One region of the Heyndrickxia sp. MSNUG genome, then DNA from elsewhere that is predicted to be linked to it. Evidence: riboswitches for the same ligand, from Rfam matches in the RefSeq annotation. Region 1 holds a riboswitch; each other region holds the start of a gene.

Region 1 (4,513 bases):
GAAATGTTACAAGGATATCAGCGAGTTTCGGAATCTGCTCTTAAAATTTTGGATTATTTAGAAGCAGCTTATCCTCTGAATCAAAATATGTGTAAAGAAATTAGACGATTAGCTGTTATTTGTGATCAATTAGAGGAATAATACCCTGTTTTTAACTAGTTAGGTTTCAATTTTAAAAAACCTAACTAGTTAAAAATATATAACGAATTGTATCAAGGATTAAATAGTATGAAAAAAGCAACAAACTACGGGATAATATCCTAAACAAAATACCGCGGTCCAATACCAGGGCAATGTTTTTAGTACTTTTCAAACGATCCTCAGAGCATGTTAAATAGTATAAAACACTGATAAATTAAGAATTTCACGCTAATAACATTACTCTAACCTTCTTTTCATTCTGCAGTAACTCTTCTCCTAAAAATTTCGCCAGCTCCAGCATCCCGTATTTGCCTGCTATAGCTTCTGCATCTGCATTATAGTTCGTATTAGTATTGATATCGTAAGTGAAAATGTCTCCTTGTTCATTTCGGATAAATTCGATTCCAGCCACGCTGATATTATTTGCTTCAAGTACCCTTTTATATTTTTCAATGATCGGGTCATTGAATCCTTCGGTTATCTGGAACTTCGGCTTCTCTTCTGCTTCCTCTCCCACCGGACAGAATACGTCACCGATTTGACAAGCGTCCGCCGGGCATAATTCAAACCCTTCTGATGTATCCACTCTTACCGCATATACAAACTCGCCGCCAACGAACTCACATCTAGTGATATAGCTTTCGGGTGAATAAATATATTCCTGGATGAGTGTAACACCATCAACCGGTTCTTCAAAAGCAGGTCCCTCAACATATGTCCTCAACGCTTCTACAGATTGGAACAGCTGGACACCGAGGCCCTTCCCCGCGCGATTATGCTTGGTAATGAACGGTCTTCCTTGAAAAGCGACAGCTGCCTCGAGAATCTGATTTTTGCCAACAGCCGCAACCGTCTTTGGCGTCCTGACCCCATGTTTATTCAGCTCCAAATACTGCTTGACCTTGCTTACCTCTAAATCAAGAGCCCGTGTTCCGTTATGCACCTTCCGTCCGTGGGCTTCCAGCCAGGCTAAAACCTGCGAAGCATATTCAGGTGCATAGCGATGGCCTCTTGTATGGGAGGACGCGCTCATTCTGCTATAAAAAATCCCCTCGGGCGGCTCAGTTGATAAATCCAGCAAGCCCTCATCAAGATGCCATTCCTCAAATGGCACACCCAGTTCCTCCAACCTCTTCGTTAAATGGATCGTCCATTCGCTATTTTCATGTATGACATAAACTTTGCTCAAATTCTTTCTCTCCTTTTTACTCTCTATCATTTTAAAGATTAAGAGTGAAAAATTCACTCGTTTTATTTAGTAGAATCCATCTCAAATATAAGGCAGAAAAGATCCTTTAACCATTGTTTCCGTTCTTACTAAGCTTCGAGCCATTTTTTCCCACTCGATAGCCTCTCTAAAAAGAGCAGTTTAACCAAAAAACGAAATTGTTTTACATTCAGTAAAAAAAGGAAATCTAGATTTCATCAAACTGTCAAACGTTCTCTTTTCTCCTCGACAAGAGGCATGACATCTTTCGCGAAACGATTCATTTCCTCTAACTGAGGTGAGAATTGCAGGAGAAGCAATCCAAGTCCTGCCTCCTCATACTGTAAAATGCGTTCTGCAATCTGCTCTGGCGTGCCCACCAGATTCGGCCTCAAACCACGATTGGAAACGGAATAATCCTGAAGCTGGATCTGCTGTTCGAGCTGGGATTTGCTCGTAAAATCCTTAAATCCAGCATAGGCGCTGGATTCCTTCACATTCGTGATTCGCTCTAATTCAGCGCGGGCTTCTTCCTCAGTATCACGGCAAATGACATACGCTGCCATTCCGAACTCTGACAGTTCTGCATTCCCGGTTGCATCTCGGCGGATTTTCATATCGGTGATTTTCCGCTGAATTTCTTCAACCGTTCCTCCATGCATCACATAAGCATCGCATTTCTCAACAATCGTCTGTTTCCCCTTCTCACTTTCACCGCCAGCGTACAAAATTGGATTTGGGCGCTGAACCGGTTTCGGGAAAAGCTTTGTATCTTTCAGTTGATAATATTTTCCCTCGTACGAAAAACTTTCTTCGCTCCAAAGTCCCTTTAGAACATCGATGAATTCAGTGGTCCTTTCATATCTCTCATCATGCTCGGTGAAAATGCCTCCATATTGGCGTGCCTCTTCTTCCCACCAGGCAGAAACGACATTCAGAGTGAAACGTCCTTTGCTGATCTGATCAATATTCGCGGCCATCTTTGCAGTGATAGCCGGATTGTGAAAACCAGGACGGACGGCAGCCATTATTTCTATTTTTTCCGTAACAGAAGCAAGTGCGGCAGCCGTTGTCCAAGCTTCAAGTGAATCATGCTCAGGACCTTTAATATCATTTAAGTAGAGCTCAGCGATTAGTGTTGTAGAATAACCCCATTGCTCTGCTGATTGAATCACTGTCTTGGCATATTCAAAAGTTGGTGGCATCTTTTCATCCTCAACATTCCTTAACCATCCGCCAAAAATCGGCAGCCAAAATCCATATTTCATCCCTGATCTCTCCTCTGCTCACATAATCCTTACTTTACCAACCCATTAAGTAGGTATTGTATTAATAAGATAGAGACTTAACAAAGCCCCCAAAAAACAAAAGCTCCCTTCACAAAGAAGAGAGCTTTCGCAAACTCTCTCCTTATCTTTCGAACAAAAAGTTCGCAGGAATTGGCACAGTGTTCATGTGAACCTGTTGCCGAGGTTTCGCAGGGCCTTTCCCTCCACCTCTCTTGATAAGAAGACAATATGTATTAAATTTTAGTTCAATAAAGTGATAATATTCTAAATTTATATAAAAGTCAATTCGTATACCGAAATATTTTACAATACTATAAGGAATGCTCAAGCATAAACCGGTTCACACGCTCGGCTGCTTCTGTAAGTCTTTCTGGCGGCTGTACCATCGCGATACGAACATAGCCCTCCCCTTGATTGCCGAAAGCGTCACCCGGGACGACTGCAATTCCTTCCTGTTCAATCAACTCGAAGGCAAAATCACGGGATTTCCATCCGGCAGGAATTTTTGCCCAGACAAACATCGTTGCTGGGGAATTAGCGACCTGCCACCCGCTATTTCTTAATCCTAAAACTAAAGCATCCCTGCGACTTTCATATTGCCTTACCTGGTCCTGCAGAAACGAATAATCAGAAGTCAAGGCAGCAACTGCTGCCATCTGAATCGGATAAAAGATCCCATAGTCGATATGTGATTTAAAAGAAGCCAGAATGTCAATGACTTGTCGATTGCCTACCACATAACCAATTCGGCAGCCTGCCATATTAAACGTTTTCGAAAGCGAATTGAACTCTACTCCCACTTCCTTAGCACCAGGCACTGACATGAAACTGATTTGCGGGTTTCCATCATAGATAAGCTCAGAATATGCAAAATCATGCACAACCAGGATATTATGCAGCTTGGCAAACTGGATAACCTCTTCGAAAAAGCTATGGTCAGCAAGCGCAGTAACAGGATTTCCCGGGTAGCTTAAAACCATCATTTTCGTCTTATGTAAAACGTTTTCTGGAATTTCATTAAGTTTAGGGAGAAATTTATTCTCTGCAAGCAGTGGCATTGGATGGATGAGCCCGCCAGCAATCGTTACACTAGCTTCATAGATTGGGTACCCGGGATCCGGCACAAGTACATAATCACCTGGATCAATGATCGCTGTGGCAAGATGAGCGAGTCCATCCTGAGAACCCATAAGCTGCAGGACTTCATTTTCATCATCCAGTTCAACACCATAACGCTGCTGATAAAAATACTTAACTGCCTCATTGAATTCACTGATCCCTTTCAATGTATACCCGTATCTTTCAGGATCCTTCGAATATTCAACCAGGGTATCAACTACAAATGATGGTGGCGGGAAATCCGGGCTCCCGATGCTAAGATCGATCACATCTTTCCCTTTCAAAACAGCAGCCTGCTTTCGGTCTACCACCTCCTGAAAGATGCTGGAAGTCATTTTTCTAATTTTTTCTGATCCGTAGAGATTCATGGACATTCCCCTTTACTGTGAATTTGCGTCATGTTGCTGTTCTTTGAGAATTCTAATTTTTTAAAATATAAATTCGATTATAACAGTCTCACATTTACAGTTCCAGAATCTTTTGTTATTCTTCTGAATTTTTGACTTAATAAAGTCCTCTGCCCATGCCACTCTTTTAATAGGTTTTCAAAAAGGCATGCGATGATCATCTTATTGCAATGGTAGGTTCCAAGCTTATATTAATGGTAAAATGAAAAAAATGTTAAATATTTAGAAGGAGTGAAAATAATTATGGATACTCAAATTACTACAAAAATGAAAATTTCAAAGCCTGCTCATGAGGTATATGAAGCATTTGTAAACCCTGAAAAGATGGCTAATTTCTGGTTTTCATCCGG
Region 2 (4,513 bases), 1.7 Mb from region 1:
AACTTTCTCCTGATATATCAACAAAAAAAAGGCCTTTTCCATAATTGGAAATGGCCTTTAGTTGTACAGTTTATGCAGTTGGTCCGCCTTTTTCTTCAATTTCGGACGGCACGTTTGAGAACTTCTTGAAGTTGGCACGGAACTTCTGCGCAAGCTCGTTTGCTTTTGCATAATAAGCTTCCTCGTCACTCCATGTTTTTACTGGCTGAAGTACATCGTCAGGAACACCCGGGACGTGAAGAGGAATGTCCAGACCAAAAATTTCGTCCTTCACTGTTTCAACATTGTTCAATTCGCCTTCAAGAGCAGCCTGAACCATTGCACGTGTGAAGGCAAGCTTCATCCGGCTCCCTGTTCCATACTCTCCACCAGTCCATCCTGTGTTAACGAGGAATACCTTCGCGTTATGCTCATCGATTTTTTCGCCAAGCATCTCTGCATAGCGTGTCGCAGCAAGCGGCAAGAAAGGAGAACCGAAGCAGGTAGAGAATGTTGCCTGTGGTGACGTGATGCCGCGTTCAGTTCCTGCAAGCTTGGATGTATAGCCACTCAAGAAGTGGTACATGGCTTGCTCCTTCGTAAGCCTTGCAATTGGAGGCAGCACTCCAAAGGCATCGGCAGTCAAGAATACAATCGTATTCGGATGACCGGCAATACTTGGTTCAACGATATTATCAATTGCCTGGATTGGATATGCTGCGCGAGTATTCTCCGTCAGTGAGCTGTCATCATAGTCAGCTACGCGCGTTTCACTGTTAACAACAACATTTTCAAGTACAGAACCGAAGCGGATTGCGTCATAAATCTGCGGCTCTTTTTCCTTAGAAAGATTGATGCACTTTGCATAGCAGCCGCCTTCAACATTGAAAACACCGTTTGCCGACCAGCCGTGCTCATCATCACCGATCAAACGGCGGTTCGTATCAGCGGACAATGTAGTTTTTCCTGTTCCGGATAATCCAAAGAACAAGGCAACATCACCTTCACGCCCTACGTTAGCAGAGCAATGCATGGATAGGATGCCGTTTTCAGGAAGAAGATAATTCATGACAGAGAAAATAGACTTCTTCATTTCACCTGCATATTCTGTACCGCCAATCAGAACGACGCGCTTCTCGAATGAAACGATGATAAATGTTTCTGAGTTTGTCCCATCTTCCTTTGGATCAGCCTTGAAGGTAGGCGCAGAAATAACAGTAAAGCCTGCTTCATGGCTAAGCAGCTCCTCTGCATCCGGACGAATGAATAATTGATGGGCAAATAAGTTGTGCCACGCATACTCATTAATGACCTGTATTGGAAGGCGGTATTTTTTGTCTGCACCTGCGAAGCCTTTAAATACAAAGACTTCTTCTTTTTCTTTCAGGAAATTCAAAACTTTATTATAAAGTTTCGTAAAGGATTCCTCAGAAATTGGCTGGTTGACAGAGCCCCAGTCAATTTTGTCCTTAACCGATTCCTCTTCTACAATAAATTTATCCTTAGGGGAGCGGCCAGTATACTTTCCAGTAGTGGCTCTCACTGCACCTGTTGAGGTCAACAGACCTTCATTGCGATTCAAGACTTTTTCAACCAGCTGCGGAACAGATAGCTGTACCTGTATATTGCTTCCTTTTAATAAAGCTGAAAGTTCATTGGAAATTCCTACAACATTCATCCGAGAATACCTTCCTTTTTTAAAGATTGATATATTGAAAGTGTTTACATCTCGCTATTAGTATAGCACATTGCTCTAATTAATCTATACTAATGCTCGAAAAAATTCCCTCTTTTACAAAAATGTACATATATATAGAAGAAGGCCGGAGCAAGAGCCAAGTAAAACTCCACACCAGGATTTTAACACACCAACGCACTGGGGGTCAGACCCCCAGGGGATTAACGCATTAACGTGTTGGGGGTCTGACCCCGGGTGCTTTAAAGTGTGAAAGTTTCTGCATGAATCGACATTTTCTGAAGAAAAGGATTGACATGTAATTATAGGTTCGTTATGATTTTGATTTGAACGGATACTCTCTTATCCCGAGCTGGTGGAGGGACAGGCCCAATGAAACCCAGCAACCTGCAAACGAGAAATAACAGCCTTGAAAAGGTATGTTTTTTTCGGGCAAAGGTGCTAACCTGACGCAAGGGAAATGCCCTTGAACGATAAGAGCGAAAGGCGCGGATTAAAGCAAAAACCTTTCCTCATGATTTGGAGAGGTTTTTTATATTGTTTTTTTCTGTATTCTGTCTGCTTGTCTTTTAGCGATAGCAGTCGATCTGCCTTCTTTGGTGTCATTGCTCCCATGGGTAGGATTAGGAAAAGTGAACTCAGCATGAGGTTTAAACAAATTTTTCTAATAAAAACTCAGCGTTTATTTCATACTACATAGGGAATGAGTACCGTATCACACCGAGGTCTGTATTGGGACAGTCTCGATCAATTTTTTATAAATGAGGGAGGAAATCAGATGTCAACAAAACGTCGTTTGTTCACTTCTGAGTCAGTAACAGAAGGCCATCCGGATAAAATTTGTGATCAGATCTCTGACGCAATTTTGGATGCGATCCTTGCTAAGGACGCTAATGCTCGTGTTGCTGCTGAAACATCAGTTACTACTGGCCTTGTACTAGTTGCAGGGGAAATCACAACATCTACATACGTAGATATTCCAAAAATCGTTCGTGAAACGGTTAAGGAAATTGGTTATACTCGCGCGAAGTATGGTTTTGACTCTGAAACTTGCGCAGTATTGACTTCTATTGACGAGCAGTCTGCTGATATCGCAATGGGTGTTGACCAGGCTCTTGAAGCTCGTGAAGGAAACATGTCTGACGAGGAAATCGAAGCAATCGGTGCAGGAGATCAGGGCTTAATGTTCGGTTTTGCTTGCAATGAAACAAAAGAGCTTATGCCTCTTCCGATTTCATTGGCACACAAGATTTCACGCCGCCTGACTTTAGTGCGTAAGGAAGAAATCCTTCCATACCTTCGTCCGGATGGAAAAACTCAAGTAACGGTTGAATACGATGAGAACGACAAGCCTGTCCGCATCGACACAATCGTTATTTCAACTCAGCACCACCCAGAAGTTTCCCTGGAGCAAATCCAGCGCAACCTTAAAGAACATGTCATCAATCCTGTTGTACCAGCAGAATTGATCGACGAAAACACTAAATACTTCATCAACCCAACTGGCCGTTTCGTAATAGGCGGACCACAAGGTGATGCAGGCCTGACTGGCCGTAAAATCATCGTGGATACTTACGGCGGATATGCTCGCCACGGCGGCGGTGCATTCTCTGGTAAGGATCCTACAAAAGTTGACCGTTCAGCTGCATACGCTGCACGTTACGTTGCGAAAAACATCGTAGCTGCAGGTCTTGCTGAAAAAGTTGAAGTTCAGCTTGCATACGCGATTGGTGTTGCTCGTCCAGTATCTATCTCTATCGATACTTTCGGAACAGGCAAAGTAAGCGAAGATGTATTAATCGATGTTGTTAACAACAACTTTGACCTTCGTCCAGCTGGCATCATCAACATGCTTGACCTTCGCAAGCCAATCTACAAGCAGACAGCAGCTTACGGACACTTTGGCCGTACGGATGTTGATCTTCCTTGGGAGCGCACTGACAAGGCAGAAGCATTACGCACACAAGCACAAGCTTAATAAAATAGGAAAGGGAGTTGCATAAATATATGTAACTCCCTTTCCTATTTTCCGTCTTATTAAGAGGGATTGAAAAGGCAGACAGGACCAAAATACCCGCAAGAATGGAGATTCTGGTTTGCATCTAGACCAAAAGGTGTAAAATAAAGTATTCCCTTAATTTTCCCTGAGATTTTACTGCAAATTTTTTGTGTTTAATGGTAGTATTAGATGGTATGTTTTTAGAAGGTTTAACGACTCAACAATAAATTTTTTCTGAAATGGAGAAGGTGAAGTACATAATGTGTGGCTTTATCGGTTGTGTACATGAAAAGGCACAAGAATTCAGCAGCGAACAAAAGCAGCTGTTTAAAAATATGAATGATATCATTACCCACCGTGGACCGGACGATGATGGGTATTATTATGATGAGCATATCCAATTTGGCTTCCGCCGTCTGAGCATTATTGACATTGAAGCGGGACACCAGCCATTAACTTATGAAAATGAAAGATATTGGATCATTTTCAATGGCGAGATTTACAACTATCTTGAGCTTCGCGAGGAATTAATTGAAGAGGGACTTAAGTTCGAGACTCACTCTGATACTGAAGTCATCATTGCTCTCTACAGCCATTATAAAGAGCATGCTGTTGATAAGCTTCGCGGAATGTTCGGTTTTGTCATCTGGGATAAACAGGAACAAATCCTTTTTGGAGCACGCGATCACTTTGGGATTAAGCCATTCTTCTATTTTGAAGATGGAGATCGCACATATTTTGGCTCGGAAAAGAAGAGCATCCTTCTTGCATTAGAGAATGATGTCCTTGATTACAAAGCATTGCAGCATTATTTGACCTATCAGTTCGTTCCAGAACCG
Region 3 (4,513 bases), 1.0 Mb from region 1:
GGCGATCGGCTAATCAAGGAAATTTCGCCTTTGATTCCAGATATGCTTACTAATTGGCTGAAAATCACCACTCCTGCTAATAGCCTTGTTTCAGCATCATCCATCATTGCCTGGAATGAGGTGTTTCCATCCACAATCAGCGGGTCTGCCATACATGATGCCGAGACGCTCATCTTGAATTCGCGTGAATATCATGAAGGCTATGAAGATAGCATGAAGCTGTTCACAACAATCATCAAGTGGGCTGAAGAGCATGAAATCGAAGTTGGCAATCGGATTAAGTGGATGGTGCAGGAACTGAACGAGTCCAATGTCCATAACCTGCTTGTAGCAGGTATTTCAGGAAACGGAAAGTCTTCGTTTGTTAATACGATCATCGGAGAAGACTTGATTACTGCACCTACAGCAGCGGTCATTCGTTTCAACGATCAGCAAAACACTGAAATCCTGGAGATTACGGACACAGTTGTACGTGAAATTACGGATGTAAATGATTTTCAAGAAGTGGCAGGCGTACGCCGCCAAACACATAAGAATGAAACAGTTATTGATTTTAAAGCCCAGTTCCCGTTCCTGCGTGAGCATGAACTCGCTTTGATCGACACACCGGGGGTCAACCGCAATAATTACGACAAGCATCCGTTGTTTAATTACCTGCGTTTTGCAGACAGCTTACTGTTTGTTCTTAATGCGAATGACCCATTCACAGATAAGGAAAGAGAGATCCTTTCGAAGATTTCGGAGTACTTCCCTAACCTGCCGATCCACTTCCTGTTGAATAAAATGGATGTTATCTACAGCCAGCAGGAAGCGATTGAAGTATTTGATAGTACCTGGTCTGAAATCAGTCAATATTACCCTGATGCTAAAATGTTTGCCTTCTCATCAAATTATGAAAAGCAGCAGCAGCTAAAGGATTTCTCTGATTTCCTCAAAACAAATCGAAACGCCATCAACTTTGAAGAAGAGCGAACGTCGAAATTACAATTCTTTGTCAGAAGGGCGATTACTTATTTGCTTGATAAGCGGATCGAAATCGAAAATAACCATATGGAATCCATCAGCTGGAATGAAGAAATGGTCGGTAAGCTGAACGGAGCCATCAATCAGCTGGGAGATATTGAAGAGGAAAAATCACGCTCAATCCAAAAATCGTTCCGTAAAATTAAGGACGACACCCGTGCTGAAATCATCGAGAAAATTCCAGAACTGCTCCGCGGCTGTACGGATTTAGTGACGGAAGAGAGTGATTTTGGAAGGCTGCATGATGAGATTGATAAAGAAATGAATATCCGAATCCAGGAGTATCTGGATAACACGGTGCTTCCTAAATTCCATGAATCTCTAGAAGGCTGGGTACAATTTTCAAAAGAAGAATTCGATCATAGCCAGTCGTATCTGAACGAAATGGCTGAAGGCTTCAATGCGATGTATGGGGATGAACGGATTAAGCTCGAATGTGATTTCAGAGTGCTCGATGACTGGCGCCGAGATGCTGACAGGATGACAAATGGTGTCCATTATGAAAAGGTCAATATCATGCACAGATCGACTCCTCAGCAGTTCTTTTTAAAGAGTGCTGGAAAGCTTCTTGGAGTGCTGCCGCAAAATAATACGATGCTGTACAACCGTTATAAAACTTATCTTGAAACCGAAGATTACTATGAAATCGCTGTTTCGATTGCCAATAAATTTCTTCAGCAATTCGAGATTTTCGAAAAATCGATTGAGCGCGATGTGAATTTATTCTTTAAGCAGCCTTTCATTGCTCTTGAGCAAGCTGTTGAAGAGGCACGTGCAGAAATTGAATATGGTAAAAATGAGCTTGAAAAAATGAGAGTGAACCCTGAGTTGTACCGTGATCCATTAACGCTGTATGAAGTAAAACTGCGTCAATATGAATGGATGACGGCAGCTGGCAGAAGGGAGTAACTAGGAAAAGGAAGATTCCTGATTTGGGGATCTTCTTTTTTTATCCAGTCAAAGACGAATAAAATTTAATTTTCGAAATAATATTGACAATATGAGTATAGGAGATTAAAGTAAGTTTATCGATTTGCTCCGTTAACTTAATAAAGAAATTCTCTTATCAAGAGTGGCAGAGGGACTGGCCCTGTGACGCCCGGCAACCGTTCCATATGGAATTGGTGCTAAATCCTGCAAAACATTTTTATGTTTTGAAAGATAAGAGAGGAAGAATCCGTCTGTTCTTTTACGTTGATGAAACCTCTCTTTTCTAGGGAGGTTTTTTTATATGGTTGGAAAAAAGCAAATCATTCTTAAAGGGGGAAAAGACATGAAAAGAAATGGTTTGAAAAAGGTATTTTTAACAGCTGTTACGGCAGCGCTTTTGCTGACTGGCTGCGGCGGCGGGGAAACAAAGAAAGCAAGCGGACCTGTTGAAGGCGTTCCTGACCGCTTTGCCAAAGGGGAAGAAGTGAAAATCAAGGTCATCCGCAAGATTGGCGGCGATGACCATACAGCTCAGTACTTAGCTGGTGCTAAAGCAGAGGGAGAAGCGCTTGGCTTCAAGGTCGATGTATTCACTGCAAATGGCGACACGGCAAAATTCCATGATGCGATCAACCAGGCGCTTCAGCAGGATTATGATGGCTTCCTCATTTCACACGGAGATGACGCAGCGACAGTGGATGATGTCAAAAAGCTTGTTGAAAAGGGAAAGAGTGTTGTTACATTTGACTCGATTGCTGACATTGCCCAGGTTAAAGGAGTCACTCTTACTTCCCAGGACGATGAAGCACTTGCAAAACTTGCTCTAGATCAGCTTGTAAAAGAACAAAATGGTGAAGGAAATATTGTATACCTATGGGTGGATGGTTTCCCGCCAATGGTGAGAAGAAATAAAGTTTATCAAGAAACATTGAAGGCTAATCCCGGCATTAAAGAGGTTGAGAGATTCGGAGTGGCAGCTGCCGATACAAGCGTCCAAACTCAAAACGCAGTAGCAGCGATGCTGAACAAACACCCTAAAGGTGAAATCGATGCGATTTTTGCAACTTGGGATGCATTCGCAATTGGTGCTGCCCGTGCGATTAAGGAAGCCGGACGCGATGAAATCAAAATCTATGGAATCGACGTCTCCAATGCGGATCTACAGGAAATCCAGGGAGAAGGAAGCTCATGGAAATATACTGCAGCAGTAGATCCTAAATTAATTGGCGCAGTAAACATGAGAATCCTAGCGAAAAAGCTAGCAGGGGAAGATACACCTCCAACTTATGACCTTGAAGCAGCCCTGATCTCACAGGAAAAACTTCAGGAGTCAAAAGAGGCGGTCAACATGGTCAATCTTGCAGAGATCATCACAGGCTGGGGACAATCAAATGCCTTCGAAGAAGATTGGATGAAGAAATTAAAGGAACACTACAAAAAATAAGCTGTTTTGCAAAAGTATAGTAAGTTTTAATGAAAAGTGACTGCACGTCCAACAGTTTATACTTATAAAAATAGCAAGCATATTTTTTTATTGGCGAACTGGAAATGAACGAAGAGAAAGTTAGTATAAGTAATACAATAGAAACCATCTCCAGCAGACACTCTCATTTTTAGAGTGTCTGCTTTACAGATTAATAGGGGAGGATGAATCCGGATGACTGCTAAGAAACTTGAGATGAAAAGCATTACAATTGATTTTCCAGGTGTGCGGGCTCTGGATCATGTGGATTTTACCGCAGAAACAGGGAAAATCCATGCTTTAATCGGGGCAAACGGAGCCGGTAAATCCACTTTGATGAAGGTACTATCCGGAGCTTATGATCATTATTCAGGCGAGATTTTCTTTAATAGAGCAAAATTAGACATCCATGTGCCTGGGGATGCACAATGTCATGGAATCCAGACTGTGTACCAGGAGGTCGATACCGCAATCATCCCTTCGCTGACTGTGGCTGAAAACATTATGCTGAACCAGACTGTACAGAGCATGGAAAATAAGCATTGGATCAATTGGAAGCTTCTGTTTAAAAAGGCGGAAGAAATCTTATCGGGCATAAATTTTCATATTCCTGTGAAAAAACTGGCCGGCGAGCTGACTCTTGCAGAAAAGCAGATTGTGCTGATTGCTAGGGCCATTTCCAGCAACTGTACCTTTTTAATTTTAGATGAACCGACAGCACCGTTAAGCCATTCAGAAACGGGGCAACTGTTCAGGATTGTCCGTGACCTCGCGAAAAGAGATGTCGGAATTGTGTTTATATCCCATAGGATGCCGGAAATTTTTGAACTGTGTGATGAACTGACTGTCATGCGGAACGGAGAGTTTGTTGTTAAAAAGAATACCTCTGATGTGAATGCGAACCAGGTTATTGAATATATGCTCGGACGGAAGCTTGAGGATCAATTTCCGCCAGGGAACGGCGTGATCGGAGAAATTCTTCTAGAAGCAGATGGCCTGACCGATGGAGAAAAAGTCAAGAACAACCGTCTTCATGTAAAAGCGGGAGAAATCGTTGGCGTCGCCGGCCTGGTTGGAGCGGGCAAAACTGAACTGTGT

The links. A riboswitch is a leader RNA that binds a small molecule or an ion and turns the genes downstream of it on or off. The one in region 1 is predicted to bind S-adenosylmethionine.
Region 2: it holds a riboswitch for S-adenosylmethionine, as region 1 does, so the genes downstream of both, metK (methionine adenosyltransferase) here and AABM38_RS10295 (LLM class flavin-dependent oxidoreductase) in region 1, are expected to answer to the same signal.
Region 3: it holds a riboswitch for S-adenosylmethionine, as region 1 does, so the genes downstream of both, AABM38_RS05130 (sugar ABC transporter substrate-binding protein) here and AABM38_RS10295 (LLM class flavin-dependent oxidoreductase) in region 1, are expected to answer to the same signal.

What each region holds. Positions count from the first base shown of each region.
Region 1 is NZ_CP150978.1:2,060,891-2,065,403, reverse strand. It holds gene AABM38_RS10305 (hypothetical protein) at 1-141, shown strand, start outside; gene AABM38_RS10300 (ATP-grasp domain-containing protein) at 365-1,330, opposite strand; gene AABM38_RS10295 (LLM class flavin-dependent oxidoreductase) at 1,567-2,616, opposite strand; SAM riboswitch class I at 2,756-2,859, opposite strand; gene AABM38_RS10290 (LL-diaminopimelate aminotransferase) at 2,949-4,124, opposite strand; gene AABM38_RS10285 (SRPBCC family protein) at 4,407-4,513, shown strand, end outside.
Region 2 is NZ_CP150978.1:3,728,310-3,732,822, reverse strand. It holds gene AABM38_RS18755 (DUF3231 family protein) at 1-2, shown strand, start outside; gene pckA (phosphoenolpyruvate carboxykinase (ATP)) at 71-1,657, opposite strand; SAM riboswitch class I at 2,015-2,155, shown strand; gene metK (methionine adenosyltransferase) at 2,454-3,653, shown strand; partial or broken gene asnB (asparagine synthase (glutamine-hydrolyzing)) at 3,935-4,513, shown strand, end outside.
Region 3 is NZ_CP150978.1:1,034,687-1,039,199, forward strand. It holds gene AABM38_RS05125 (dynamin family protein) at 1-1,932, shown strand, start outside; SAM riboswitch class I at 2,084-2,191, shown strand; gene AABM38_RS05130 (sugar ABC transporter substrate-binding protein) at 2,297-3,397, shown strand; gene AABM38_RS05135 (sugar ABC transporter ATP-binding protein) at 3,611-4,513, shown strand, end outside.